Regions from separate parts of the Microbacterium sp. IO18 genome, predicted to be linked through region 1. Evidence: predicted binding sites of a transcription regulator. Region 1 holds the regulator's gene; the other holds the start of a gene.
The links. The regulator HrcA, encoded in region 1, represses chaperone genes, less so after heat shock. The targets are predictions, from matches to a motif close to TTNGCACTCGNNNNNNNCGAGTGCNAA.

Region 1 (15,173 bases):
AGCCTCGGGATCGGACTGCGACTCGACCTTGTCCTTGATCTCGGCGTCGAGTTCGGCGTCACCGACACCCGACAGGTTGAGACCCGAGTCCGAGCAGTACAGCTGGCAGAACCAGGCGGCACCGAACGGGTCGGACGAGGTGAAGCGGAGACCGGAGACGTCCCAGTTCTTCGAGGTGTAGTCCGAGGAGAACTGGCTGGCGGGACGGACCTCGACCTGGACGTCGATGCCGACCTCCTTCTCCTGCGCCTGCAGCGACTGCGCCAGAGCCTTCGAGGTGGCCGTGTCGTTCCAGATGGGGTAGACCACCGAGAGCTTCACGCCGTCCTTCTCACGGATGCCGTCCGAACCCTCGGTCCAGCCGGCCTCGTCGAGCAGCTTCTTGGCGCCCTCGACATCGAACTCCCAGCCTGCGGCCTTCATCGAGTCGGTGTAGCCGGGCTGGAACGAGAACAGGGTCAGCGAGCCGGCCGGGTCCTCTTCATAGCCGAGGCCGTTCCACGCGATCTGCTTCTGCTGGTCGATGTTGATGGCCTTGAAGAACGCCTCGCGGACCTTGACGTCCTCGAACTGCGGCTTGGAGGAGTCGACCTGCAGGATCGTGTTGGCCGTCTGCTGCGCGCGGTAGACCTTGGCGCCGTCGACGTCCTTGACCTGGTCGATGAGCTCCTGGGAGCCCGTCTCCACCATGTCGACCTCGCCGTTCTTGAAGGCGTTGACGCCGGCCTGGCCGTCCATACCCGTCATGGTGACCTTGTCGAGCAGCGGAGCGTCGCCCCACCACTCGGGGTTCGGCTTGAACGAGATGTAGCCCTTGGTCGCGTCATACTCGTCGACCGTGTAGGGACCGGCGCCCCACTCCGGGTGCGGGTTCTCGATCATCGCTTCGTTGAAGGTGTCCGGGTCTGCGAGTGCCGGGTGGATGACGCCACCGTTGAAGGGCATCTGCGGCCAGGCGAACTCGCCCTTGAAGGTGACGATCGCCGTCTTGGCGGTGTCGCCCTGCTCGACGGACTCGATGTCCTTGTAGCCGTCGGTGGCGTTCGGGTTGAAGCCCTCGTCGTAGGAGCGGTTGGCCTTCCACGTGGCGTCGATGGCGGTCCAGTCCATGTCCGTGCCATCGTTCCAGTGGGCCTCGTCGGTGAACGTGAAGGTCAGGACCGTCTTGCCATCCTTGACTTCGTTCTTCCACTCGTCGAGGTAGTTGTCGTTCTTGTACTGCGTGCCGTCCGGCTTCATCAGGATCAGCTGCGGCGTGTACCACGCGGCGATGCGTGCGGTGTCGGCGCTGCCGTCACTGTTGAAGGCGTTCAGCTGCGGCGGCACCTCACGGATCGCGAAGTTGACCTCGCCACCCTCCTGGAGGTTCTCGCGAGGCTGCGGGTTGTAGTCCGCCATCTCGACGTCGGTCTTCTCGCCGTTGTCGCCACTGTCGCCACTGCCGCTGTTGCCGGCAGCGCACCCGCTGAGCGCGAGTGCGAAAGCGCCGGTGAGTGCCAGCGCTCCCATCAGCTTGTACTGCTTCATGGTGCTCCTTTCGCCTTTCGGCGTGTCATAAGGGGAGAATAGTTCGCCCGGTACACGAATGCGGCCGAGCCAAGTGAATGCCGCCTAACCGTTATCGGACGGTGATCCGTCTCCGGTCAGGAGACGTTCGACAGGCCCGAGGTGGTCTCCGGGTCGAAGACGATCCGCTGCCGCGTCCGCTCGATGTCGGGGTCGGGGACCGGGATCGCCGACAGCAGCGCCTTGGTGTAGGGATGCCGGGGGTTGTCGAAGACGTCGTCCACGTCGCCGTGCTCCACGAAGTCGCCCAGGTACATGACGGCGACGCGATCCGCGATGTGACGCACCACGGAGAGGTCGTGAGCCACGAAGAGGTACGACAGGCCGAGCTTGACCTTGAGATCGTCCAGGAGGTTGATGACGCCCGCCTGAATCGACACGTCGAGCGCCGACACCGGCTCGTCGAGCACCACGATCTTGGGGTTCGTCGACAGAGCACGGGCGATGCCGATGCGCTGCCTCTGCCCGCCGGAGAACGCCTGCGGGAACCGATCACGGTGCGCCGGGTTGAGACCCACGAGATCCATCAACTCACCGACGCGTCGGTTCACCTCCGCCTTCGGAGTGCCGATGGCCGTCAGCGGCTCGGAGATGATGTCCGCGACCGTCATGCGCGGGTCGAGCGCACCCATCGGGTCCTGGAACACGATCTGGATGTCGCGCCGCAACGCCCGCTCCACCTTGTGGCTCCGGATGTCGTTGACACTCGTCCCGGCGATGACGATGTCACCCTCGGACTGCTTGACCATGTCCATGATCTGCAGCAGCGTCGTGGTCTTCCCGCTCCCGGACTCGCCCACGATCGCCATGGTCTCGCCTTCGCGGACGTCGAAGCTGATGCCCTTGACGGCATGCACCTCGCCGACCTTGCGCTTGAGGAAGGCGCCCTTGAGCAGCGGGAAGGTCTTGGTGAGGTTCTTCACCTCGAGCGTGATGGGACGCTCCTCGCGGGGCAGGCGGGTGAGTTCGCTCTCCGGCGCCTCCCTGACCGGATACACCGGCAGCCCGCCGAGCATGCCGCCGTCCTCGATCTCGTTCGAACGGATGCAGGCAGCGCGATGTGCCTCGCCACCGCTGGTCAGGACGGGGAGGAGCTCCGGCTCACGCGTCCGGCACGCATCCATCACGATCGGGCAGCGGTCGGCGAAGGGGCAGGCGTCGGGGAGGTTGATCAGGAGGGGCGGGTTGCCCACGATCGGGGTCAGCGGTTCCTTCTCGGCCTTGTCCACGCGGGGGATCGCGCCGAGGAGGCCGATGGAGTACGGCATCCTCGTCTGGTGGAACAGCTCGCGGACGGGGGCCTGCTCCACAGGCTTGCCGGCGTACATCACCATCACATCGTCGGCGGTGCGGGCCACCACGCCCATGTCGTGCGTGATCATCATGACAGCGGCGCCGGTCTCGGCTTGCGCCTTGTCGATCAGGTCGAGGATCTGCGCCTGGATCGTGACGTCGAGCGCGGTCGTCGGCTCGTCGGCGATGATCAGCTTCGGGTCGTTCGCCATCGCGATCGCTATGACCACGCGCTGACGCATTCCTCCGGAGAACTCGTGGGGGAACGCCTTCATCCGCTTCTCAGGTTCAGGGATGCCCACGAGCTTGAGCAGATCGATCGCCCGGGCGTTCGCCTCCTTGACGCTGAGGTTGCGATGCACCGTGAGTGCCTCGATCAACTGGGACCCGATCGTGTACACGGGCGTCAGCGAGGTCAGCGGATCCTGGAAGATCATCGAGATGCCGTTGCCGCGGATCCTGGAGAGCTGTGCGTCGGTCTTTCCGAGGAGCTCCTGTCCATCGAACAGGATCGAGCCGGAAATCTTCGCGTTCTCGTCGAGCAGGCCCATGACGGCCAGTGAGGTGACGGACTTCCCGGAGCCGGACTCACCGACGATGCCGAGGGTCTTGCCGGCCTCCAGATCGAAGGAGACGCCGCGCACGGCATCGACGCGGCCGGCTTCGGACGCGAAGCTGACGGTGAGGTCGCGGACGGACAGTACGGGGCTCATGCGCGGCCTCCTGCAGCCGAAGTGGGGTCGAGCGCGTCACGCAGGCCGTCGGCGATCAACGCCATCGACACGGTCAGCAGCGTGAGCGCCAACGCCGGGAAGTAGAACAGCCACGGGGAGCTCGTGATCGACGTACTGCCCTCCCCGATCAGCGATCCGAGGGAGACATCCGGGATCTTCACCCCGAAGCCGATGAACGACAGGCCGGTCTCCAATGTGACGGCGGCGACGATGCCGAGCGTGAAGTTGATCACGAGCAGCGAGCCGATGTTGGGGACCAGGTGTCGCAGGACGATGCGTGTGCCGCGGACGCCCATGTAGCGCGCCGCCTGCACGTACTCCCGCTCGCGAAGCGACAGAGCCATGGTCCAGATGATGCGTGCGGGGAAGAACCAGGTCACGAAGATCATCACGAGCGCGATGACCCACCAGACGCCGCCGGACTCGTTCGAGATGACCGACAGCATCAGGAAGGTGGGGACCACCATCATGAAGTGGATGACCAGCAGGGCGATGCGTTCGAACCAGCCGCGGAAATAGGCGGCAGCCGTGCCGACGAGGGCCGACAGGATGGTGGTTCCGACCGACACCGTGACTGCGATCATGAGCGAGCGCTGCAGCCCGATCGCGGTCTGGGTGTAGGTGTCATTGCCGGCGCCGTTCGTTCCGAACCAGTGCGCTGCGGAGGGCGGCGTGCTCAGCGCGAGGAAGTCCATATCGTTGACGGCGTACGGGGAGAACACCGGGGCGAGTGTCGCGAACAGGATCAGGACGAGCAGGACGACGACGCCCCCGACGGCCGGCTTGTTGCGCATGTAGCGGCGCGTGTAGAGCGTCCACTTCGAGAGGGACTTGCGGGGAGCTGCCTCGGTGGACGGCTCGACCAGCGGATCGATCATTTCGGTGGTCATATCAGCTCACCCTCACTCGCGGGTCGAGGACGACGACGACGATGTCCGCGAGGACCGCGCCGATCGCCGTCAGCACGGCGCCGAACGCGGCGACCGCCACCACGCCGTTGATGTCGTTCTGGTTGATGGTGTCGAGGAAATAGCGACCCATGCCCTGCCAGGCGAAGATCGACTCGGTCAGGATCGCGCCGGTGAAGATCGTCGGGATCGTGAAGGCGACCTGGGTCGCGACCGGGATGAGCGACGTGCGGAGGGCGTGCTTGCGCACCGCCTGGGCTTTGGTCAGTCCTTTGGCGCGAGCGGTGCGCACGTAGTCCGCGTTGATGTTGTCCAACAGGAGCGAGCGCTGGAGGAAGTGGTACTGGGCGTAGCCGACCAGCACGAGAGCGATCGTGGGCAGCGTGACGTGCTGGAGCGCATCGATGATCGTCGGGAAGAATCCGGTCACGCCCGGGCTGGAGGAGCCGGTGACGTAGAAGATCCGCACCCCTGTCCACTCGTTGAGGGCGATGGCGAGGAGCACGACACCGAGACCGGCGACGATGATGTTCAGGTTCATCGTGATGATCGAGGTCGCCTGCCCGATGCGGTCGGCGAGCTTGTACTGGCGGGACGCGGTGTAGACACCCAGCCAGATGCCGAGCACGGCGGCGATGATCGTCGCACCGAGCACGAGCTCCGCGCTGACCCACATGCGGTAGGCGACCTGCTCGTTGACAGACTGCCCGGTGGGGCTCGTGCCCCAGTCCCAGCGGAACAGGATGCCGCTGAACCAGTTCCACCACCGCTCCATGAGCGGCACGGTGTCGCTGAGGTTGCGCGGGATCAGGACGTTGTCGATCTGCTCCGGCGTCAGGGGTGGGCGTCGCCCCACGTAGTTGCTGCGCGGGTCGAGGAATCCCCACGCGAGGAAGAACGTGAGGTTCGTCGCGACCACGATCATGAGCAGCCAGCCGAGTGTTCGGCGCAGGAGGTACTTGATCAAGGGGTCAGTCTTTCTCTTCTACAGACGCGCTCGGGATCAGCCGACGCAACGCTGAGTCAGTTGGATTACGGAATCGCCATCCACCGAACTCTGCGATGCGACAACCGCCACGGGGTCTGTGATGGAGTCTTATCGCTTGCGGGATCCGGTGTCACGGAATTTCCCAGGCAACTTCGGGAGACTATCACCGGAATGCGGGAATCGGGGATTAGCGCCCCCTCACCGTAGAATCGAGGGGACATGTCCCCACGCGCTCTCACACCTCTCCAGCCTGCCTCGACGCCGGCTGCGCAGATCCGCAATTTCTGCATCATCGCCCACATCGACCACGGCAAGTCGACGCTCGCCGACCGGATGCTCCAGATCACCGGCGTCGTCTCGGACCGCGACATGCGGGCCCAGTACCTCGACCGCATGGACATCGAGCGCGAGCGCGGGATCACCATCAAGAGCCAGGCCGTTCGGATGCCGTGGGAACTCGACGGTCAGACCGTGGCCCTGAACATGATCGACACACCCGGCCACGTGGACTTCACCTACGAGGTCTCGCGTTCGCTCGCGGCCTGCGAGGGAGCCATCCTGCTCGTCGACGCGGCGCAGGGAATCGAGGCGCAGACGCTCGCGAACCTGTACCTCGCGCTGGAGAACGACCTCCACATCATCCCGGTGCTGAACAAGATCGACCTGCCGGCCGCCGACCCCGAGAAGTACGCGAAGGAGCTGGCCTCGCTCATCGGAGGCAAGCCCGAGGATGTGCTGCGCGTCTCGGGCAAGACCGGCGTCGGCGTCGAGGAGCTGCTCGACCGGCTGGTCCAGGACATCCCGGCTCCGGTCGGCGACGCGGATGCCCCCGCCCGCGCGATGATCTTCGACTCGGTGTACGACGCGTACCGCGGTGTCGTCACGTATGTGCGCATGGTGGACGGCAGTCTCTCGCCGCGCGAGCGCATCCAGATGATGTCGACCGGGGCCAACCATGAGGCGCTCGAGGTCGGCGTGTCGAGCCCGGAGCCGACCCCGACGAAGGGGCTCGGCGTCGGCGAGGTGGGCTACCTGATCACCGGTGTGAAGGACGTTCGCCAGTCGAAGGTCGGAGACACGATCACCACGTCTCGGAAGCCGGCATCGGAACCTCTGCCGGGGTACACCGACCCGAAGCCGATGGTCTTCTCCGGTATCTACCCGATCGACGGCAGCGACTACGCCGAGCTCCGCGAGGCCCTCGACAAGCTCAAGCTCTCGGACGCCTCGCTCCAGTACGAGCCCGAGACCTCGGTCGCGCTCGGTTTCGGTTTCCGCTGTGGTTTCCTCGGTCTGCTCCACCTGGAGATCGTCACGGAGCGCCTCGCCCGCGAGTTCGGACTCGACCTCATCACGACCGCGCCCAGCGTGATCTACGAGGTGCTCACCAGTGACACGGGCGAGACGGTCACCGTGACCAACCCGAGCGAGTACCCGGACGGGCGTATCGGATCCGTCTCGGAGCCCATGGTGAAGGCCGCGATCCTGCTGCCGAAGGACTACGTCGGCACCGTGATGGAGCTGTGCCAGTCGCGCCGCGGCACCCTGCTCGGAATGGAGTACTTCTCCGAGGAGCGTGTCGAGCTGCGCTACAACATGCCGCTCGGTGAGATCGTGTTCGACTTCTTCGACCAGCTGAAGTCCAAGACGCAGGGCTACGCCTCTCTCGACTACGAACCCTCCGGACAGCAGGAAGCCGACCTCGTCAAGGTCGACATCCTCCTCCAGGGCGAGAAGGTCGACGCCTTCAGCTCGATCGTCCACCGGGACAAGGCCTACGCCTACGGCACGATGATGGCCGAGCGCCTGCGCAAGCTCATCCCTCGTCAGCAGTTCGAGGTCCCGATTCAGGCGGCGATCGGCGCGCGCATCATCGCCCGTGAGACCATCCGGGCGATCCGCAAGGACGTGCTGGCGAAGTGCTACGGCGGCGACATCACCCGTAAGCGCAAGCTCCTCGAGAAGCAGAAGGAGGGCAAGAAGCGCATGAAGATGGTCGGCCGCGTCGAGGTCCCCCAGGAGGCGTTCATCGCCGCGCTCTCGGGAGACGTCGAAGGCAAGGACAAGAAGTAGTCGTGCCGCTGCCCGCGTATCCGCGGGGGATGACGCGTCATCCGCTCGTCGCCGTGCCCGAGGGCATGCTCGGCGAGGAGAACTCGACCACCGTGGCACCGGCGGTACGCGACGCGGTCGCGGCGCTGGTGAGCACGTGGGAGTTCAAGCGGCGCGCGGGTTTCGAGACACCTGCGGGTGCACCGATGCCCGAACTCGAGGGCGTGCTCGCCAAGCGTGTCTTCGGCATCCGCTTCGCGGAGCCCGTGCGCGTCGTCTGGGCCGACGCGAGTGGTTTCGGTTACGAGACCCGTCCGGGGCATCCGATCTACGGCGAGGAGTCGTTCCGGATCGACGAGCGGGGCGTGTTCACCGCCCGGTCCGTCTCGCGCCCTTCGACCTGGTTCTGGCGGATGCTCGCGCCTGCGCTGCGGAGGATGCAGCGCTCGACCCACGCCGAGTACGTCCGGATCGTCCAGGAGGCGGCCAGGGCAGCGGAGGCGGAGAGCCCGCGCTGAGCGGTTCGGAGCCGGCATGTGACCTCGTGCGGCGCGTGGGGGTGTTCGCTCAGGCAACGCGAAGTAGGGTGGAGGTCATGCGGCGCGGGACTTTCCGAGACGACACGGTGGACTATGCGGCCGTGGGTGCGACCCATGCGCCCGATCTGATGCACTACCCGCCGGAGCGCAGCATCCCGGCGGAGGAATCCTGGCGGATCGGCAGCGGCGTCGAGCGGTTCCAGACCGCCGGGGAAGCTCTCCTGTCCTGGACGGCGCAGCGCGCTGCAGGGCTCTCGGTCGAAGACGTGCGGCCGGCACCCGGACCCGCATACGCGGGCGTGAGCTTCGACGCGGAGGGGAATCCGATCGCCCCGAGCAAGCGCGATGTCGAGCCCCGCTACGACGCCGAGGGCATGCCGTTCGTCGGCGCAGGGATGACGTTGCACCTGCGCGGACGAGTCGCGGGGATGCGCGCCGACGCCGAGCTCCGCGTGATCTCGGTCACGGAAGAGACCCGGCGCATCGGATTCGTCCTCGGCACCGTCGGCGGGTCCGTCGTCAGCGGTGAGGAGTCGTTCGACGTCGACTGGCGTGAGGACAACGACGAGGTGTGGTTCACCGTGCGAGCGTTCGACGCACCGAACGCCCTCATCTACCGGACGATTCCCGCCCTCATGAAGCGTCGGCGCCGCGAGCTGTTCGCGCGCTACCTGCGGGCGATCTCGCCGCTCTACGCGACCCCCGTCTGATGGCGGGACCGCTCCCTCTCGGAGATCCGGCGCCGGCGGACGGGCATCTTCCCTCCGACCTCGTGATCGACCCGAACGTCCCGTTCTCCGCCTACCTGCACATTCCGTTCTGCACCGTGCGCTGCGGTTACTGCGACTTCAACACGTACACCTCGACCGAGCTGCGCGGGGCGAAGCAGGAAGACTACGCATCGACGTTGATCTCCGAGATCGCGCTCGCCCGTCGGGTGCTGGCTGATGCCGGGGCACTGCGTCCGATGGACACGGTCTTCTTCGGGGGTGGCACTCCGACACTCCTCCCCGCGGGAGACCTCGCCCGCATGCTCGAGGCGGCGACCGGAGCCTTCGGCCTCGCAGACGGGGCGGAGGTGACCGTCGAGGCGAACCCCGACACTGTGACCCCCGCGGTCGCCCGCACACTCGCCGACGCCGGCGTCACGCGGATGTCGGTGGGCATGCAGTCCGCCGTTCCCCACGTGCTCGCGGCCCTCGATCGCACGCACCGCCCCGAGAACGTGCGCACCGCGGTGGCTGCGGCGAAGGACGCCGGACTGGCGGTGAGCGTCGACCTGATCTACGGCGCACCGGGGGAGTCGCTCGCGGATTGGGAGGCATCTCTCGATGCGGCACTCGCCCTCGAGCCCGACCACATCTCGGCGTACGCGCTCATCATCGAGGACGGCACCAAGCTCGCGCGCCAGATTCGTCGGGGCGAGGTCCCGACGCCGGACGATGACCTGCAGGCCGACATGTACGAGCTCGCCGATGCCCGCCTCGGGGCCGGGGGTTTCGATTGGTACGAGGTGAGCAACTTTGCGCGCATTCCGGAGCGACGCTCGCGGCACAACCTGGCCTATTGGCGGGGGACTGACTGGTGGGGGTTCGGCCCCGGTGCGCACAGCCACGTGGCCGGTCTGCGGTGGTGGAACGTGAAGCACCCGGCCGCCTACGCGCAGAGGCTCGCGGCATCCGAGTCGCCGGCGGCGGGAACCGAGCGCCCCGATGTGGAGTCGCGCACGCTGGAGCGGATCCTGCTGCTCAGCCGGATCCGCGAGGGGATCGCCGTCGATGAGGTGCCCGCCGGGAACCGGAGCCGGGTCGCGGGCCTCATCGCCGATGGCCTCGTCGACCCTGCGGCCGCGATCCGGGGGCGCATCCAACTGACTCTGCGAGGGCGGCTCCTCGCAGATGCCGTGGTACGTGCGCTGACCGACTGACGCCGGAGCGCTGTCAGCCCGGAAGCAGGTCCATGCCCGCGGTGCGGCGCTGCGGCACCGTCGCACTGACCGTATCGAACACCCGCGTGCGACGCTCGGAGCCGTACACGGGCCAGCCCGGATCTCCGCCGCTCACGAACCCGACCCAGGCTGTGTTCATCTCGGTCGCGAGTGCGCCCGGTGCCGCGGTGCCGGCGAGCCGGCGCGCCTCCTCATCGTCGAGCCGGTCGAACACGAAGCCGAGTTCGAGCGCGTGCGCCGCTCGGAGGTCTCGAACGGGACTGGGCCACGCGAATTCGTAGACGTGCGTGCTCTCGGGGCGTGCGGATGCCACACGGCTCAGCGGTGCGCGCAGCATCATGTCGGTGACGAGTTGCCCGAAGACCTCTCCCGTGTTCGCTCCGGGGAATGCGGACCGGTACTCGGACACCGCGCGGCGCGGGATGCGCGAGAGGAGGCGTGCGGCCTGCAGCTTGAACTCGCCGATGCCGGCGAGCGCCTCGGGCGGGAACCACAATCGGTACTCGTCGGTGTTGCTGCCGATGAGCAGCGGCGTGTCGATCTCGCCGAGGACCTCGTGTGGGGACCGCGGAAGGCTGTCCGGATCGATCGCGATCTGGAAGCCGGGTGCGCCGCCGAGCGGGGAGGAGCCTGCGGACTGTTCTCTCCTCGCGTCGAGGAGCTGCGCGGACGAGAGCGCGGCGAACGAGTCCCGATCGGCGCGGACCCCGAGGCGCTTCGCGAGCTGCGCCGTCACACGTCCCGCCTTCTTCGGGGTCTGCGCCCGGAGCGGGCCCGACTCGATGATCGCGCGACTGATCAGAGCGCGGGAGTCGTCTCGGGCGAGCAAGGCCGCGACGATCGCGCCGCCCGCCGATTCCCCCATCGCCGTGATCTGCGACGGATCCCCGCCGAACGCCGAGATCTCGCGGTGCACCCACTCCACGGCCGCGGCGGCGTCGCGCAGACCGAGATTGCGGGGGGCGCCGTCGAGGACGGAGAAGCCCTCGGAACCCAGACGGTAGTTGATGGAGACGAAGACGATGCCCGCCCTGGCGAACACCGCCCCGTCGTAGAGCGGCAGCGCGGCAGTGCCCCGCTCGAGCGCTCCGCCATGGATCCACAGCAGCACGGGGGCATCGGACGCGTCGGTCGGAGCCCACACGTTCGCGGTCAGGATGTCGTCACCGTCGAGGATCACCGACCCCAGCAGCTCGCCGATCGGACCCGCGTACGGCACCTGCGGTGAGGTCGGGCCGAAGCGGGTGGCCTCGCGGACGCCGGACCAGGCATCGACCGGCTGGGGGGCGCGGAATCGGTTCGCCCCGAACGGCGCCTGCGCATAGGGAATGCCGAGGTAACGGACGACCCCGCCCTCCTCGGTGCCGCGGACGATGCCGCACGACAGGGTGGCCTGGGGTGAGGTGGTCATGAGCGTCATCCTAGGGTTGTGCGTCTGCGGTACGGAGATTACCGAGCTGAACGGGGTAGGATTGGCACTCTGAACGTCCGAGTGCCAGCGGAAGGGAAGGCGATGGTCACAGAGCGAGGACTCCAGGTTCTCCGCGCGATCGTGCAGGACTACGTCGAGACCCACGAACCCGTCGGCAGCCGTTCCATCGTGGACCGCCACTCCTTCGGGGTCTCTGCGGCGACCATCCGCAACGACATGGCGCTGCTCGAAGACGAAGAGCTCATCACGGCACCGCACACGTCTTCAGGGCGGGTGCCCACCGACAAGGGCTATCGCGTCTTCGTGAATCATCTCGCGCAGCTGCGACCGCTCTCTTCGGCGCAGCGGTCCGCCATCGAGTCGTTCCTCGGCGAGCCGGCCGACCTCGACGACCTCATGGTGCGCACGGTGCGGGTGCTGACCCAGCTCACCGGCCAGGTCGCACTCGCGCAGTACCCCTCGTTCGCCCGCGCACACGTCACGCATGTGGAGCTCGTCGCGCTGGCGCCCAATCGGCTGCTGATCGTCCTTGTCACCGACGCCGGGGGAGTGTCGCAGCGTGTGGCCATGCTGCCCGAGGCGATCGACGAGGCCGAGATGGCGGTGCTGCGGGCGCGCCTGTCCGCGCTGATCACGGGGCAGGGCATCGGCGAGGCATCCGATCGGCTTCAGGGGCTGCTCACGGCGGATGAGGTGGCCAAGGACCGCGTGCTGCGCTCGATCGCCGGTGTCGTGATGGATGAACTCGGCGGGTTCCGGCAGGAGCGTCTGGTGATGGCGGGTGCCGCCACCCTCGCACGTCGAGAACAGGACTTCCGTGGGAGCATCCACCCGCTTCTCGAGGCGATCGAGGAGCAGGTGACGCTGCTGCGGCTGATGAGCGAGATGGTGACCGACGAGCACGGACTCGCGGCCAGCATCGGCACGGAGAACGCGCCGTTCGGTCTCGGTGAGGCATCGATCGTCGCCAGCAACTACGCCGCCCCCAGCGGTACGGCGCGAGTCGGCGTCATGGGGCCGACGCGCATGGACTACCCGAGCAACCTCGCCGCAGCACGGGCCGTTGCCCGCTACCTGTCGCGGATGCTCGACGAAGACGAGGCCGGCCGCTGACGCGGCCGCCGAGAGAACACACGCAGAAAGGCGATTGTGGCGGACCACTATGAGGTTCTCGGGGTGTCCCGGGACGCTTCCACCGACGAGATCAAGAAGGCGTATCGACGTCTTGCGCGACAGCTGCACCCGGATGTGAATCCCGGTGAAGACGCAGCGGAGCGCTTCAAGCTCGTCACCCACGCGTACGACGTCCTCAGCGATGACGACTCGCGCCGCCGCTACGACATGGGGGGCGGGGACGGCGCTGCCGGCGGCTTCGGCGGCTTCGGCGGCTTCGGGGACATCTTCGAGACCTTCTTCGGTGCGTCGCAGGGCGGTGGGCGCGGCGCGCGTCCGCGTTCGCGTCGGGAGCGCGGGCAGGACGCACTCGTGCGGGTGTCCCTCGATCTGGGCGACGTGGTGTTCGGTGCGCATCGCGACATCGAGGTCGATACGGCCGTGCTGTGCGAGACCTGTCAGGGGTCCTGCTGCCAGGAGGGCACCTCGCCCGTCACGTGCGACATCTGCGGTGGCTCGGGGCACGTGCAGCGACAGGTGCGGAGCCTCCTCGGCAACGTCGTGACCTCCCAGCCGTGCGGCACCTGCGAGGGGTACGGCACCACCATCCCGCATCCGTGCGGCACCTGCGGCGGGCAGGGACGCGTGCGCTCGCGTCGGACGGTCTCCCTCGACATCCCGGCCGGCGTCGAGACCGGACTCCGCCTCCAGCTCCCCGGTTCCGGGGAGGTCGGCAAGGCGGGCGGTCCGAACGGAGATCTGTACGTCGAGGTGACGGTCAACGCCCACCCGGCGTTCAGCCGTGACGGCGATGACCTGCTCGCGACGCTCGAAGTGTCGATGACCGACGCGATCCTCGGCACCGAGACCACGATCCAGGGACTGGATGGTGAGGTCGATCTCGAGATCCGGGCCGGCGTGCAGTCCGGTGACGTGCTGACCATCAAGGGGCGAGGCATCACCCCGCTCCGTGGCACGCAGCGCGGTGATCTGCGCGTCGGCGTCCAGGTGCTCACCCCGACCAGGCTCGATTCGGCGCAGCGGGCTCTCATCGAGGACTTCGCGAAGAAGACCAAGGCCCCGGACCCCCAGCTCGCGCAGTTCCAGCAGGGCCTCTTCTCGAAGCTCCGCGATCGTTTCCGCAGCCACTGATCATGGCGCTGCACTTCTTGGTCGAGTCGGCCTCGGACGCGGTTGTCGGCGATGTCGTCTCCTTGACCGGGGCCGAGGCGAAGCACGCGGCCGTCGTCCGTCGACTTCGGGTCGGTGAAGAGGTGACCGTCGGTGACGGAGCAGGAGTGTGGCTGACCGGTGCAGCGGAGGAGGTGTCCCCGACACGCGTGGAGGTGCGAATCGCCCGGCGCTCGGAGCACCCGGCTCCGTCTCCCCGGATCACCCTCGTCCAGGCGCTGGCGAAGGGCGACCGGGACGAGCTCGCCGTGCAGGCGGCCTGCGAGCTCGGAGTCGACGAGATCGTGCCCTGGCAGGCAGCGCGCAGTGTCTCCCGCTGGGAAGGGCCGAAGGCGGTGAAGGGCCGCGAGCGGTGGGCGACCATCGTCCGCGAAGCCGCCAAGCAGGCCCACCGCGCGTGGCTTCCGGACGTCGTCGCGCCGGTGTCGACGAGACGACTCGCCGAACGTGCGAGCTCACAGCGTGTCCTCGTGCTCGACCCCACCGCGGCGGTGCGCCTGTCGGAGATCGAAGCCGACGGCCAGGATCTGATGCTGGTGGTGGGGCCGGAAGGCGGGATCTCGGACGAGGAACTCGACCGGCTCACCGAGGCGGGTGCCGAGCGCGTACGTCTCGGCGACACGGTGCTGCGCACATCGACGGCAGGTCCGGCCGCGATCGCCGTGCTCTCCGTGACCCTCGGGCGCTGGTGACCTCCCGCGCCGAGGCGACAGGGGAGCGCGCATGCCGCGATCAGTAGACTTGAGCACATGACGGAACCCTCGATCTTCACGCGCATTCTGAACGGGGAGATCCCTGCCGAGATCCTCGGGGAGACGGAGCGGGTCTTCGCGCTGCGGGACATCGCTCCGCAGGCTCCCGTGCACCTGCTCGTCGTACCCAAGTCGGCCGACTACCGCGACGTCACCGAGCTTGCTGCCGGAGACCCGTCGCTCCTGGCCGAGATGGTCGCGTTCGCCACGGAGTTGGCTGCGGAGCACAGCGACGACGGCGACTTCCGCCTCGTCTTCAACACCGGCGCCGGTGCCGGACAGACCGTTTTCCACGTCCATGCGCATGTGCTGGCCGGAGGATTGACTGAGAAGAGTGTCGGTGCCTGAGAATCACGAACCGCAGGAGCGCAGCCTGGGCGGCCGGCCTCCCGAGTCCGTCGAGACGATCTATGCCGACGGAGTCGCCATGGTGCAGCTGCTCGGCCCGCAGGACCGTCTGCTGCGGATGCTCGAGAGGGAGCATCCTGACGTCCAGGTGCTCGTCCGCGGGAACGAGATCACCCTCGGCGGTGACATCGACGCGGTCGGGAAGGCGAAGGCACTCGTGGAGGAGCTGCTCGCGATGACCCGGGCCGGGCACGATCTGGCTCCGAGCGACGTCTCCAGTTCCGCACGCATGCTGCGTCAGGAGGGGGG
Region 2 (15,173 bases), on a different contig from region 1:
GACTGGTTCCCGAGAATGCAGAACGCCCCCGGCCGAAGCCGGGGGCGTTCTGTCAGGAAGGATGGATCAGAAGTCCATGCCACCCGACGGGTCAGCCATCGGAGCAGCTGCCTTCTCGGGCTTGTCGGCCACGACGACCTCGGTCGTGAGGAACAGAGCCGCGATCGATGCCGCGTTCTGCAGCGCCGAGCGGGTGACCTTGGCCGGGTCGATGATGCCGGCGCCGAACATGTCGACGTACTCGCCCGTCGCCGCGTTCAGGCCCTGGCCCGCGGGGAGCTCGGCGACCTTGTTGGCGACGACACCGGCCTCGAGACCGGCGTTCAGCGCGATCTGCTTCAGCGGAGCCTGGATGGCGACGCGGACGATGTTCGCGCCGGTCGACTCGTCGCCCGTGAGCGAGAGGGCGTCGAGCGCCTTCGTGCCGGACTGGATCAGCGCGACGCCACCACCGGGGACGATGCCCTCCTCGACGGCCGCCTTCGCGTTGCGGACGGCGTCTTCGATGCGGTGCTTGCGCTCCTTGAGCTCGACCTCGGTCGCTGCACCCGCCTTGATGACGGCGACGCCACCGGCGAGCTTGGCCAGGCGCTCCTGGAGCTTCTCGCGGTCGTAGTCGCTGTCGGTGTTCTCGATCTCGCGACGGATCTGCGTGACGCGACCCTCGATCTGGTCGGCCTCGCCGGCACCCTCGACGATCGTGGTCTCGTCCTTGGTGACGATGACCTTGCGCGCACGGCCCAGCAGGTCGAGCGTGGCGTTCTCCAGCTTGAGGCCGACCTCTTCGGTGATGACCTGACCACCGGTGAGGATCGCGATGTCCTGCAGCTGCGCCTTGCGACGGTCGCCGAAGCCGGGAGCCTTGACGGCGACCGACTTGAAGATGCCCTTGAGCTTGTTCAGCACGAGCGTCGCGAGAGCCTCGCCCTCGACGTCCTCGGCGATGATGACGAGCTCCTTGCCGTCCTGGATCACCTTGTCGACGATGGGCAGGAGGTCCTTGATGTTGGAGACCTTCTGGTTCGCGATGAGGATGTACGGGTCCTCGAAGACAGCCTCCTGGCGCTCCGGGTCCGTGACGAAGTACGGGTTCAGGTAGCCCTTGTCGAAGCGCATGCCCTCGGTGAGCTCGAGCTCGGTGCCGAACGTCTGCGACTCCTCGACGGTGACGACGCCTTCCTTGCCGACCTTGTCGATCGCCTCGGCGATGAGCTCGCCGATCGCGGGGTCCGCAGCGGAGATGGAAGCCGTGGCCGCGATCTGCTCCTTCGAGTCGATCTCCTTGGCGGTCGAGAGCAGCTCCTCGGTGATCGCTGCGACGGCCTTCTCGATGCCGCGCTTGAGCGAGATGGGGTCGGCGCCGGCCGCGACGTTGCGCAGACCTTCACGGACCAGAGCCTGAGCGAGGACCGTGGCGGTGGTGGTGCCGTCACCCGCGACGTCGTCGGTCTTCTTGGCGACCTCCTTGACGAGCTCCGCGCCGATCTTCTCGTACGGGTCGTCCAGCTCGATCTCCTTGGCGATGGAGACACCGTCGTTCGTGATCGTGGGGGCGCCCCACTTCTTCTCGAGGACGACGTTGCGACCGCGCGGGCCGAGGGTCACCTTGACCGCGTCGGCGAGGATGTTCAGGCCGCGCTCGAGGCCGCGGCGGGCCTCCTCATCGAAAGCAATGATCTTTGCCATGAGTTTTTTCGTCCCTCCTGGACGTAGACGTTGGGTTTAGCACTCAGAGTGAGAGAGTGCTAACGCCATTCTGGCACTCGACACCTTCGAGTGCAAGCCGCCGGGCGCGGGTCGCCTCCGGAGGTCAGGAGGCGGGCTCGTCGGCGGGTGTCTCCGGCGCGGAGGGCGACCGATCGAGACCGATCACCACGGTGAACTGCTTCTCCCCGTCTTCGGTCTGACCGGAGTAGTAGTCGCTCTGCTGGACCTGTGCGCCACCGAGGAGGTTGGCCAATCCGATCGCGGCCTCCTCATCCTCTTCGTTGACGTAGAAGACGGTCGTCTCGGCGAAATCCTGGCTGGAGCTGTCGCCGGCGAAGACGTCGTCGGCTGCCCAGCCGTTGTTGATCAGGGTGTCGCGCATCTGCGTGTCGAGACCCTCATCCGGCGTCCCGTTCAGGACCATCACGGAGATGGTCGGGTCGACGATCCCCGTGTCGACCGGCGACGGGACCACGGACGGCGCGGCCTCGGGGAACAGCGAGACCCGCCCCATCACGACGAGCGAGCCGAAGATGCCGGCGATGATGAGGATGAGCGCGGCGACGAAGGACCACAGCAGCACGACCCAGCCGTTCATGCCGGGAGCTTCGGCGCGGTGCGCTCCCACGCGTCCGGAGGAACGGGGAACGTCATCGAAACGATCGCGGGAGGGCTTTGACACCCCTCGATGCTAGCGGCAGGTTCCTGTCAATCGGTTCTGCGGCGGGGCGACGACGCCCCCGCGATTCGGGCAGGACCGCTCAGCCGACGAAACCGGGGGTGCGTGCGCGACGCCGTGCCGCTCGCGAATCGCGGAGTCGACGGAGCCTGCGCACCAGCATCGGGTCGTATTCCAGCGCGACCTCCGAATCGATCAGACGTCCGAGGAGCTGGTAGTAGCGCGCGGCGCTCATCCCCAGCTGCGTGCGGATGACCTCTTCTTTCGCCCCGTCATGCCGGGGCCAGGTCCCTTCCAGGGCGAGGATCGCGCGATCGCGCTCCGTGAGGTCTCCGATCATGGGTACAGGTTAGGACGCGTTCTCAGGCAGAGCCGCTCGCCACTCCCACCAGCGCCCGAGCGGATCCGCGGCAGCGCGCACTCGACCGTCCAGCGCGACCACGAAACCCGGCCAGTCGTCCGCATCGACCGGCGGCTCCCAGACGTCGAGCACACCCGGCGGATCGATCGTGATCCAGCGCGCGTCCAGGCCGTCGATGGTCGCGACGAGCGCGTTCCGGGACGCCCACGGGATGTGCACGAGCACCCCCGGCGTCGTGATGACAAGGGTGGCGTCGTGCGGGGCGGACGCGGCGAGCGCCTCGATGGACGCCAGCGCATCTCCGGCGACGAGCCTCGGAGGATCGGCCGCGACGATGTCGAGGGCAGCGGCGATGCGCTCATCGCGTCCCGTCTCGCCCGGCCACACGAGCCCCCGCAGCCAGCCACGGTCACGCTCGTCCCCCGCGTTGAGCGGGGCCAGGTCGATTCCGGCACGCCAGACCACCTCCGGTATCCGCAGGGGCGGCAGGGGTCCGGACACCCGGGTCTCCAGCACGACCGAGGACGGTCCGTCCACCGGATCCAGTGCGACACGCACCTCCCCGTGCTCATCGGCGACGCGGTACGAATACCGATCCGGATAGAGACAGAGCCCGGCTGCCGCGCCGACCTCGAGCAACGCCACCGGGCCGGGTATCTCGGAGAGCACGGGAAGGAGGGCGGCGAGTCGAAGCGGCTCGTTGGTCTGCAGCGACCGGCGGGCGCACTCGACGACGATGTCGTCCGCATGCTGCAGCACGAAGCGCCGCCACTGCGGGTATGCGGCCAGCGGTGCGCCGAGCATCCGGGTGACGGCGAACACCAGCGGCGGCTGCCTCCTCGTCTCCGGGATCCGGCGGAGGACCGCCCGCACCGCATCGTCCTCCGCGATGCCGCCCGCCCATTCGGCGTAGAGGGCGCTGCGACCCGGCGCCTCGTCACGAGCGAAGCGCGCATACCGCTCCTGGACAGCATCCGTCATCCGTCCATTCTGACGCGAAGCACCCGAGAGGCCGTTGCAGGAGGGAGAATGGAGGCGACTCAGGAGGACACATGTCGTACAGCGTGGACAAGACCGAAGACGAATGGCGCGAGGAGCTCGGCGATGAGCGATACGCCGTGCTGAGGAAGGCCGCCACCGAGCGCGCGTGGACGGGAGAGCTTCTCGACGAGGAACGCGCGGGTCTCTACACCTGCGGCGCCTGCAACGCCGAGCTGTTCAAGAGCGGGACCAAGTTCGACTCCGGCTGCGGCTGGCCGAGCTTCTACGAGTCGATCCGCCCCGATGCGGTGGAGCTCCTCGAGGACGACAGCCTGGGCATGGTGCGCACCGAAGTCCGCTGCGCCAACTGCGGCTCGCACCTCGGCCACGTGTTCCCGGACGGGTTCGGCACGCCGACCGGCGACCGCTACTGCATGAACTCGATCGCGATGAACTTCACCCCCGACGCCTCGTGAGCGCCCTGGACGCCGTTCGCGCGCGTCAATCTTGGTCGAAGGTGGAAGACACGGCCCCCGGCCGCGAGGAGTTGCTGACCTTCGTGGCCGCCGCCGGTCGCGTCGCCGATCATTCCTCGTTGCGCCCGTGGCGGCTCATCGAGCTCCGGGGCGCGGACCGCGAAGTCCTCGGCGCCGCCATCGCGAAAGCCCAGGGCGACTCCTCCCCCTCCACCAAGCCGCTGAGAGCTCCGCTGCTGATCGCCGTCGTCGCGAGCTACCGCAAGAGCGAGAAGGTGCCGCGCTGGGAGCAGGAGGCCGTCGCCTCCGGCGTTGCGCACATGCTGAGTCTGCTGCTCGATGAGGCCGGGTGGGGCGTGATCTGGCGCACGGGTCACTACACCCGCACCAAAGCAGTGGCGAAGGCTCACGGCCTCGGCAAGGACGAAGAACTTCTGGGCTGGCTCTACGTCGGTGGCAAGCCGGAGGGCAAGAAGGCGGGACGCCGCAAGATGGTCGATGCGCGGAAACTGCTCACGCGCATGCCCGCTCCCGGGTCGACTTCCCCGAAGAAGTCGAGCAAGAAGAAGAAGGCCGAGAAGAAGAAGTAACGCGTCAGCGGCGCCACAGCCGCGGGACCGCGACGAGTACCGATGCGACCGCGACGGTGACCATCGCGATGACCTGCCAGAGGGCGGGCCCTGCCGCAGCCGGCCAGATCAGGTCGATCGCGACCGAGGTCAGAAGCTGCCCGAGCACGGACCCCAGCCCCATCAGGAGCACTCCGGTGTGCCCGACGATGAACGCCCCGAGGAGGATGTAGCCGGCGCCGAGGAACCCGCCCAGATACAGCCATGGCTCGGTGGGGAGGGCATCGGGCATCCCCCGGAACGCGATGCTCGCTCCGGCCGCGAGCATCAGCACGACCGTTCCCGTGATGAAGCTCATCAGGGTCGCCGCAAGCGGCGAGCGCACGCGCTGGGCGAGGCGTCCGTTGGTGGCCGCCTGCCATGCGATGCCGACGCCCGCGGCGAACGGCAGCAGCAGCATCCACAGCGGAGCTGCCGCGAGCACGTCCCCGGACAGGGAGATTCCGACGGCGGCGAGCGCGAGCACCCCACCGGCGACGCGCCCCGGCGTGACTGCCACGACACCGGCCGGCCCGAAGCCGATCCGATCGAGCACGAGTCCGTGCAGTGTCTGGCCCGCGACGACGCCGACGCTGAACAGGGAGACCCCCATCACGCCGGCCGTCAGCCCCTGCGTCGAAACCGTGAGCGCTCCGCACGCGCCGCCCAGCAGCATCCAGAACGGGATGGTCTTCTCACGGATCCCGCGCCACAGACGCCCGACACCACGACGGGCCGACGGGATGCAGGAGATCACCGCGACGAGGGCCAGCAGGCCCACCGAGAACGAGAGCAGTCCCGCGACGATGCCGTCATCGACGCGCACCCCGAGCACACCGTTGATCCGCGCCTGGACGGCTGTCATGACCCCGATCGCGACAGCTCCGCCGAGTGCCAGCGGAGCGGGGAGGCGGCGGGGTTCTGGCACCCATCGACCCTACCCGAGCACGCCTGCCTCGCCCGGTCGCCTGCGCGATGTCGGAGCCCGGGTCTACGCTGACGGCATGTGCGCGAGCTACGGCCTCGATCCCCGGTTCACCGACGACGCCTATCGGGATGCGCTCGATGCCGACGTCCTCGAAGGGCTCCGCTCGTGGGCAGCGGGCAACGACGGCGAGATTCTGCGCCCCACGGGAAAGAACCTGCGCAACCTGAACCCGATCATCACCGACCCCTCCACTGTGCAACTCGCCTGGTGGGGGTATCTGGTCAACGGCGCGCCCGCGAGCTTCGCGTCGATCAACACCCGATCGGAACGACTCGCCACTGCCAAGGGGGCACTCCCCGATCGCGCGATCGTGCCGGTCTCGTTCTGGCGAGAGATGGCCAAGCCGTCCCGCATCTGGCACCACTTCACCGCACCCGATGACGGTCTCCTCGGGCTGGCAGCGGTCACTCGGCCCGGACGCACCGCCGACGGTGTCGACTACACCTGCTACAGCATCGTGATGCAACCCGCTGCGGGGCATCTGGCGCACATCCACGACCGGATGCCCTTGCTCATCAATCCGGGTTTCGCCGAAGAATGGCTCACGACGCCGAACGCACCCGGGGAGTTGATCAACGCGGCCGTCGCGGCTGCCGCTCCGATCAATGACCGGATCCGTGTGGAACCGGCCGACGGGCGTTCCTCGTGATCTGAACACCACGGTGACGAACAGGTGAACTCTTCCGGCACCGGTTGCGCCGGATATCGACAGGCGTCAATATAGACACATGTCGATTCAAGAGGGCCCCGTCGCCACCCACGCCATCGGGCGGGAAGCAGCCTCCTCCGTTGCCGCGACGTTGAAGGCTCTGTCGGATCCGCTGCGGCTGCGGATGCTGTCGGCCATCGCGTCCGACCCGCGCGGGGAGTCGTGTGTCTGCGATCTCGCCGAGCTCGCCGAGGTCTCTCAGCCGACCGTCTCCCACCATCTGAAGGTGCTCAAGGACGTCGATGTCCTCACCTCCGAACGGCGAGGAACCTGGGTCTGGTATCGGATCACCCCGAACCGCCGCAGCGCGGTCACAGCTCTGCTGGAGTCGTTCGCGCCCGCGACGCTCGCACCCGGGGGTGTCACATGCGACCACGATCACCCGCGACCGGACTTCGACGCCCGCGTGACCCGTCTCGCGGTCGAGCTCGCGGCGGAAATCCCCGACCTCGACCCCGACGTGGTGCTCACCATCGTCCGAGAGTCGTACACCGCGCTCGCGCGCACCGCCAGGGTCACTTCCGCCCTCGTTCCTCTGACCGAGCGCTTCGCGCGTCAGCGACTCGCGGACCTCACTCGTGACCGCGATGCGTCCGTCCCCCAGGTGCTCTTCGTCTGCGTCGCCAACGCCGGACGCTCGCAGCTCGCCGCCGCGCTCGTCAACACGCTCGCCGCCGGCAAGGTCGTCGCACGCTCGGCAGGATCCGCGCCCGCGGACATCATCCACCCGCACGTCCGCTCGATCCTCGCCGAGATCGAAGGCGACCGGGCTGCCGAGCGCTTCCCGAAGCCGCTCACCGACGACGCCGTTCGCGCGGCCGACATCGTCATCACGATGGGCTGCGGCGACGTCTGCCCGATCATCCCCGGCGTGCGCTACGACGACTGGGCCGTCGGTGATCCCGCCCTCGCGTCGCGGGAGGGCGTCGAAGCCATCCGCGACGACATCGCCGCCCGCGTGCGCGCGCTCGTCGACGATCTTCTCTCTTGACCACACCCTCGCACCAGGAGCAACCATGACTGACACGACCACCGCCAAGCCCTCCGTCCTCTTCGTCTGCGTGCACAACGCCGGACGCTCGCAGATGGCCGCCGGGTTCCTCCGCGACATCGCCGGCGACCGCATCGAGGTCCGCTCCGCCGGCTCCATGCCCGCCGACCAGATCAACCCGATCGCCGTCGAGGCCATGAGCGAGCTCGGCATCGACATCACCGCCGAGCAGCCCAAGGCACTGACGACCGAGGCCGTACAGGCGTCCGACGTCGTGATCACGATGGGGTGCGGCGACGCCTGCCCGTTCTTCCCCGGCAAGCGCTACGAGGACTGGAAGCTCGACGACCCGGCGGGCCAGGGCATCGATGCTGTCCGCCCGATCCGCGACGACATCCGCGCGCGTATCGAGCAGCTGGTGAACGAACTGGTCTAGACGAGGCCCGAGCCCCGAATGTCCTCCGCGGGGAGGACGTCCGGAGCAGAAGACGGTACCTGGGGCGGATGCAGAGTCCGGAGGGTGCTCCGTAGCGTGGATGTCATGATCACAGCAGAAGGCCTCACGAAGAGGTTCGGAGACAAGACCGCCGTCGACGACGTGTCGTTCACCGTCAAGCCGGGCAGTGTCACCGGGTTCCTCGGACCGAACGGCGCGGGCAAGTCCACCACCATGCGCATGATCGTCGGGCTGGATCGCCCGACCTCCGGCCGCGCAGCCGTCGCCGGGCGTGAGTACCGCAAGTTGCGCGCTCCCCTCACCGAGGTCGGCGTGCTGCTCGACGCGAAGGCCGTGCACACCGGGCGCACCGCGCGCAATCACCTTCGCGCGATGGCGGCGACCCACGGCATCCCTTCCTCGCGTGTGGACGAGGTCATCGACCTTGCGGGCATCGGCTCCGTCGCCCGCAAGCGGGCGGGCAAGTTCTCCCTCGGGATGGGACAGCGCCTCGGCATCGCCTCGGCACTGCTCGGCGACCCGCACACGCTGATCCTCGACGAGCCCGTCAACGGCCTCGACCCGGAGGGTGTCCGCTGGGTGCGCCAGTTCGTCCGGCATGCGGCTTCCGAAGGGCGCACCGTGCTGCTCTCGAGTCACTTGATGAGCGAGATGGCGCAGACGGCGGATCACGTCATCGTCATGGGTCGCGGTCGGGTGCTCGCGGATGCGGCCCTGGCCGACCTCGTGCGTTCCTGGACCAGGAACACCGTGCGGGTTCGCACGCCCCGACCGGCTGACCTGGCCGCGGCCGTGGGCGGCCCGGATGTGGAGATCGTGAGCTCCGCTCCTGATCTGCTCGACATCGTGGGACTGCCCGCCGCACGCATCGGCGACCTGGCCGCCGATCGTGGCATCCCGCTACACGAACTCACCCCCACCACCGGTTCGCTCGAAGACGCGTACCTCGCCCTCACCGGCGACTCCGTCGAGTACCGCACCAAGGAGATCTCATGACCACGACACAGGCACCCGCTCCCACGCGGCCGCGCGTCGACACCGGTCGACGCCTGACGTTCGTGCGCGCACTGCGCGGCGAGTGGATCAAGCTCGCCACCCTGCGCTCCACCTGGTGGTCCATCGGGATCGCCGCAGCTCTCACCATCGGGATCGCCGTGCTCATCGCACAGGCGGTCGACATGCCGGGCTTCGAGCCGATCCAGGCCGTCATCATGCCGATCCAGTTCACCATGCTGCTCGCCGGCATCATCGGCGCGATCTCGGTCACCGGGGAGTACTCCACCGGCATGATCCGCTCGACCCTGACGGCCAACCCGATCCGCGGATCCGTGCTGGCGGCGAAGTCGATCGTGCTCGCCGTGTTCCTGTTCCTGTCGTCGCTGATCATCTTCGCCCTCGCGGCCGCCGCGGTCTCTCTCGTCGTGGCACCGCGCGACCAGAGCATCGATTGGTCAGACCCGTCGATGTCGCTGCTCCCGATCGTCGTGGCCTCGCTCTCGATGGCGGTCTTCGCCCTGATCGGTGTGTCGTTCGGATTCATCCTGCGCTCCGGCGCGGGTGCGATCGCCGCGACCGTCGGTGTGCTGTTCGTACTGCCGATCGTGGCGAGCTTCTTCACCTTCGCCGGCGAGACCTGGGCATGGCTCGTCGATGCCGCGAACTACCTCCCGGTGGCAGCCGCGCAGAGCGCCATCCTGCCCAGTGATGGCGCCCCGCTCGATACTCCTGTGGCCTTCCTGACGCTGGCCTGCTGGGTCGCCGGCGGCGCCCTCGTGGCCTGGGCGGTTCTGCGCACCCGCGACGCGTAGAGTCGGGTCCGTGAGGAGAACGCGAAGCCGCAGCGACTCGGTCCGTGAGGACGAGGAGCTGCGGCTTCCGCGTGCGCCCGGGCTCTTCCGGCGCTTCTGGGCGCGGCACCCGGTGCTCGCCGATGTGCTGCTCGCGCTTCTCTGCCTCCTCCTCTCGCTCGTCCCCGCCGGGCGACTCCTGGACGATTCGATCCCCGAGGCGACCGCCATCGCGATCAACATCGCCACGCTGTCGATGGTGGTCCTCGCCTGCAGCACCCTGCTCTGGCGGCGCCGGGCGCCGCTGGCCCCCTTCGTCGCGTCGGTGGTCCTGGGCACCGTGGGCCTGTTCACGGGGTTGTCCGGCGGGCTGATCCTTCTGCTCGTCGCCTGCTACGGTCTGGCGGTCTACCGCTCCTCCCGCGCCGCCTGGACCTGGTACGGAATCGGCGCCGCGTGGTTCGTCGGCCTCACCACTCTGCTCATGCTCTCGGGCCGGGTCGTGCTCCAGAGCGGGCTCGACACCGCCCTCAGCTACATCGTGCTCGGCTTGATCGGCACGCTCATCGGCGTCAACGTCGGAGGACGCAAGCGCTACCTCTCCGCCGTCATCGATCGCTCCCGACAGCTCCTCGTCGAACGCGATCAGCAGGCCAAGTTGGCGGCCGCCTCCGAGCGCGCACGCATCGCCCGCGAGATGCATGACATCGTGTCGCATTCGCTGACGGTGATCGTGGCGCTCTCCGAGGGCGGCGCGGCGACGTCGGACCGCGAGCAGGCGCGCAAGGCCGCGCTCTCGACGGCGGACACCGCTCGTGCCGCGCTCACCGAGATGCGGTCGATGTTGGGCGTCCTGCGTGGGGACGATTCACCGCTGCCTCTCGCGCCGCTGCATCCGGTACCGCCCCGGGACACCGTCGAAGCCGCGCAACGCGCCGGCTTTCCGGCCACGCTCACCGTGGTGGGGCAGCCCGACGTCTCCCCCGCAGTCGCACACGCGATCGGTCGCATCGTCCAGGAGGGCGTGACCAACGCGATGCGCCATGCACCGACCGCATCGGCGATCACCGTACGCCTGGACTATGGACCGGACACGGCGACGATCGAGATCGTGAACGACGGCGTCACGGGCGAGGTCGGAACCGCCGGTTTCGGTGTCCGCGGACTGTCCGAACGTGCGGCCCACGTGCACGGCACGCTGCAATCGGGGCCGGCCGGTGAAGGACAGTGGGTGCTGCAGGCCGTGCTACCGACAGGGGGAAGCGCTCCCGGCGCCGGGAGCGAGTCGATGGAGGGCGACAGATGACAGACGCGATCAGAGTGCTCCTGGTGGACGATCAGGAGCTCATCCGAGTCGGGTTCCGCATGGTTCTCGAAGCCGAGGGCGACATCGTCGTGGTCGGTGAGGCCGCCGACGGGAGAGCCGCGATCACGCAGAGCAGGAGCCTCGCCCCCGACCTCGTGCTGATGGACATCCGCATGCCGGAACTGGATGGCATCGCGGCCACCGAGACGATCGTGCGCGAACATCCGCAGACGAAAGTGCTCGTGCTGACCACCTTCGACCTCGACGAGTACGCCTTCGGCGCCATCCGCGCGGGCGCGAGCGGCTTCCTGCTGAAGGATGCGCAGCGACAGGAGATGATCTCCGCCGTGCGCGCCGTGCACCGCGGAGATGCCGCCCTCTCACCGCGCGTCACACGGATGCTGCTCGAGCACGTGACGCCGCACCTGGGACCCTCCGCGGCCCCGGCGCCCGACGCGGCGGAGAGCGCCGCGCTCGCCTCCTTGACCGAACGAGAGCGCGATGTGTTCCTGGCGATCGGACGCGGCCTCACCAATGCCGAGATCGCCCAGACGCTCTACGTGGGCGAGTCCACCGTGAAGACGCATGTGGGCCGGGTGCTGACCAAGCTCGCCGCCCGCGACCGCATCCACGCGGTGATCCTGGCCCACCGACTCGGCCTCGTCGGCGACTAGCCGCCTCGCATCACGCCTGGGCGGGACTCCACTCCGAGACCTGATCGAGCACGGCCACCTCTTCCGGGGAGAGTTCGAGGCGTGCTCCCGCGAGCAGGTCCGGCACCTGCTCGACCGAGCGGGCGCTGGCGATCGGTGCGACGACGGTGGGCTGCGCACGCAACCAGGCGAGCGAGGTCGCCGCGATCGACGCGCCGTGGGCGTCGCCGATCTCCTCCAGCGCGTCGATGATCCGCAGGCCGGCCTCGGTGGCGTACTTCGCGGCGCCCTGTGCGCGCGGAGAGGCCTGACCCGCGGCATCCGTCGAACGGTATTTGCCGGTGAGGAACCCGCTCGCGAGAGAGTAGTAGGGGACGAGCCCGAGCCCGAACTCCTCGGCGACCGGGATGATCGTCTCCTCGACCTCGTTGCGGTGCACGAGGTTGTAGTGCGGCTGCACGGCGACCGGCACGGCCGCGCCGGTGCGCCGGGCGATCTCGATCCATTCCCGGATCCGATCGGCCGAGTAGTTCGAGACAGCGACGTGCCGCACCAGGCCATCCGCGACGAGCTGGCCGAACGCGGCGACGGTCTCCTCCAGCGGGACGGTCTCGTCATCGAAGTGCGCGTAATACAGATCGAGCTCGTCGACGCCCAGGCGCATCAGCGATGCCTCGGCCGCCTTGCGGATGTTGCCCGCGGACAGCCCTCGGAACTGCGGGTGCTGGCTGACCTTGGTCGCGACGACGACGCCGGCGGGCTTGCGGGAGGCCAACCATTCGCCGACGATGGTCTCGCTCTCCCCGCCCTCGTTGCCCGCCACCCAGGAGCTGTAGGAGTCGGCGGTGTCGATGAAGTCGCCGCCCCCGTCCACGAAGGCGTCGAGCACCGCGAAGGAGGTGTCGCGGTCGGCCGTCCAGCCGAACACATTGCCGCCGAGCGAGAGCGGGAGCACGTCAAGATCACTACTGCCGATACGAGTCATGTCGGTCATAACCGCTCGCGGTGCCTTGCGCATTCCCGCTCGCCCCCTCCTCCTCGAGCCGAACCTGCGACGGGCGCCCGACGAGACGCGGATCGGGAGCATGAGCGATCAGGGGGTCCTTGCCGGGGTAGTCGAATCGGGCGAGAACGCATCTCATGGCTTCGAGCCGCGCTCGCTTCTTGTCGTCCGAGGCGATGACGATCCACGGGGCGGCCGACGTGTCGGTGTGGAAGAACATCGCCTCCTCTGCCGCCGTGTAGTCCGCCCACCGATCGACGCCGGCGAGATCCGTCGGACTCAGCTTCCACTGTGTGACCGGATCCGCGCTGCGTCGCTGGAACCGCCGCCTCTGCTCCGTCTCACCGACGGAGAACCAGAGCTTGACGAGACGGAGGCCCGATCCCACGAGCATCCGCTCGAACGAGGGAGCCGTCTGCAGGAACTCCTCGTAGTCGGCGGACGAGCAGTAGCCCATCACCCGCTCGACACCGGCACGGTTGTACCAGGAGCGGTCCATCAGCACGATCTCGCCACCGGACGGCAGGTGTGCGACATAGCGCTGGAAGTACCACTGGGTGCGCTCGGCATCCGTGGGCTTGTCGAGAGCGACGACCCGCGCCCCGCGCGGATTGAGGTGTTCCATGAAGCGCGTGATCGCCCCTCCCTTGCCTGCCGCATCCCGCCCCTCGAACAGGACGAGCACACGTTCGGAAGCGCTCTTGACATGGAATTGGAGTTTGAGGAGTTCGATCTGGAGCAGTCGCTTCTCGTGTTCGTATGCCGCCGCGGAGAGCTTCTCGGTGGGCGGATAGCCGTGCTGCCCCTCCGTCGCGACCGCGGCCACGTCTGATGCGCTCATGAGGTACGTCCCTTCCAACCGGCCGATCCGAGCGCACCGCGCCTCACCGCGGCGCAGGTGGCCGGACCGGGGAGGCGGCCACCTGCGCCGTCTCCCCCGGTACGACTCCATCGGGCACCGGAGGATCGGCGTGGGTAACATATCACCCACTAAGGTGATATGTCAGGATACGAGATCACACCGCAGAATCGGCGAAAGGCGCGAATCGCGACTATCGTGCGGGGATGGGAACGATCCAGTACGGCAACGGCGAAGAGATCCACATCGAGGACCGCGCGCTCGCCCATCTGAAGGTGGTCATCGCGACCAAGCTCCGCCGCAACGAGAGCTTCACCCTGTCCTGGCGTCATCCCGATGGCGAACCCGCCGGACGCTCGACGATCTGGCTGCACCCGTCCATTCCGCTGCGTTTCACCTTCGAGGCACCCGAGGCACCGCAGCTGAATCCGACCTGGATCCAGAACCTGATGCACTCCGCGAGCTCGACGGGCGGGATCAGCCTCGTCGACGAGGTGCTCGACGTGCCGCAAGAGGCGTGACACCGTGGCACCGCGCGAAGAGCACGTCGACGGCCGCCCCACGGGGAATCCCGCGACCCGGGAGCGACATGGCGAGGTGAGACGGCGCTCGCTCCTGGCTGGTGCGGCATGGTCGGTTCCCGTGATCGCTGCGGCTGTCGCGACACCGCTCGCCGCCGCATCGGCGGGTGCGCGTGGGCGGTTCGTGATCGAGTCGATGTTGGGCGGCACCTGGATCGATCCCGAGTACTACGGGGCATCGATCCAGCTGCGCAACGACGACACACAGGCCGTCTCGCTGCCTGTCGAGCCGATCACCAGCGGCGTCGTCGTCGTGACGTTCGCCTCGATCGATGTCGGCGCCGTGGTACCCGCCATCATCGCGAACGCCGGCGGCGGCAGCCCCGTCGTGGGTGCACTGCCGGCGACCGACCCGACGTGGACGGCCGGAGGCGCGGTCGACAACGGCGACGGCACGGCGTCCTACACACTCGTCTTCGCAGGGTCGGTGCCCGGTCAGGGCGTGACCCACGTCAGCTTCGGCATCCTCGGCTCGAGCCCGCTGCATTCAGGCATCACCGTGGAGGTCCGAGCCACAGGCGACCCGACGGACGGGACGACGAGCTCTCGCACGGTGACCCTGTTCTGAGTGCCACCGGGTGAGTGTGCCGCCGGTCACCCCGTCCGGGTGAGAAGAACGGCAGCACCCACGTCGAGGGCCGCAGAATCGGCTCATGCACAGAGGCGCCTCGGACGAGCCCACCCCCACGACACGTGTTCTGGACATCATCACGGTCGTCCTGCTCTCGGTGACCGCGGTCGTGACGGCGTGGTGCGGCTTCGAGGCCTCGAAGTGGGGCGGCGAGATGTCCATCGCATTCAGCCAGGCCTCCAGCGCTCGCGTTCAAGCGGCTTCCGCCCAGTCCACGGCCCAAGCTGCGCGACAGTACGACCTCACGCTGTACACGGAATGGGTTCTCGCGGAAGCCGACGGACGGGACGATCTGGTGAGCTTCGTCGAAGAACGCTTCACCGAGGAGTTCGCGGTGGCCTTCGACGCGTGGACCGCGGAGGGGCGCACCGCGCGCGGGCCATTCGTGATGGAGGA

Region 2: the regulator HrcA is predicted to act here: its motif matches at 1,723-1,749, upstream of groL (chaperonin GroEL).

Annotation. Positions count from the first base shown of each region.
Region 1 is NZ_JBMJAF010000001.1:225,360-240,532, forward strand. Features, by position in the region: gene ACLF6J_RS01125 (ABC transporter family substrate-binding protein) at 1-1,527, opposite strand, end outside; gene ACLF6J_RS01130 (ABC transporter ATP-binding protein) at 1,644-3,572, opposite strand; gene ACLF6J_RS01135 (ABC transporter permease) at 3,569-4,483, opposite strand; gene ACLF6J_RS01140 (ABC transporter permease) at 4,485-5,468, opposite strand; gene lepA (translation elongation factor 4) at 5,709-7,562, shown strand; gene ACLF6J_RS01150 (DUF1990 family protein) at 7,592-8,059, shown strand; gene ACLF6J_RS01155 (DUF1990 family protein) at 8,137-8,790, shown strand; gene hemW (radical SAM family heme chaperone HemW) at 8,790-10,007, shown strand; gene ACLF6J_RS01165 (carboxylesterase/lipase family protein) at 10,021-11,439, opposite strand; gene hrcA (heat-inducible transcriptional repressor HrcA) at 11,542-12,573, shown strand; gene dnaJ (molecular chaperone DnaJ) at 12,610-13,725, shown strand; gene ACLF6J_RS01180 (16S rRNA (uracil(1498)-N(3))-methyltransferase) at 13,728-14,456, shown strand; gene ACLF6J_RS01185 (histidine triad nucleotide-binding protein) at 14,514-14,864, shown strand; gene ACLF6J_RS01190 (PhoH family protein) at 14,944-15,173, shown strand, end outside.
Region 2 is NZ_JBMJAF010000002.1:248,612-263,784, forward strand. Features, by position in the region: gene groL (chaperonin GroEL) at 67-1,686, opposite strand; gene ACLF6J_RS12805 (LytR C-terminal domain-containing protein) at 1,811-2,389, opposite strand; gene ACLF6J_RS12810 (DUF3263 domain-containing protein) at 2,469-2,726, opposite strand; gene ACLF6J_RS12815 (DUF2332 domain-containing protein) at 2,736-3,728, opposite strand; gene msrB (peptide-methionine (R)-S-oxide reductase MsrB) at 3,800-4,204, shown strand; gene ACLF6J_RS12825 (nitroreductase family protein) at 4,201-4,794, shown strand; gene ACLF6J_RS12830 (DMT family transporter) at 4,799-5,710, opposite strand; gene ACLF6J_RS12835 (SOS response-associated peptidase family protein) at 5,817-6,449, shown strand; gene ACLF6J_RS12840 (metalloregulator ArsR/SmtB family transcription factor) at 6,529-7,500, shown strand; gene ACLF6J_RS12845 (arsenate reductase ArsC) at 7,526-7,936, shown strand; gene ACLF6J_RS12850 (ABC transporter ATP-binding protein) at 8,042-8,953, shown strand; gene ACLF6J_RS12855 (integral membrane transport protein) at 8,950-9,765, shown strand; gene ACLF6J_RS12860 (sensor histidine kinase) at 9,776-11,050, shown strand; gene ACLF6J_RS12865 (response regulator transcription factor) at 11,047-11,724, shown strand; gene ACLF6J_RS12870 (aldo/keto reductase) at 11,735-12,688, opposite strand; gene ppk2 (polyphosphate kinase 2) at 12,669-13,547, opposite strand; gene ACLF6J_RS12880 (hypothetical protein) at 13,772-14,086, shown strand; gene ACLF6J_RS12885 (hypothetical protein) at 14,091-14,714, shown strand; gene ACLF6J_RS12890 (hypothetical protein) at 14,800-15,173, shown strand, end outside.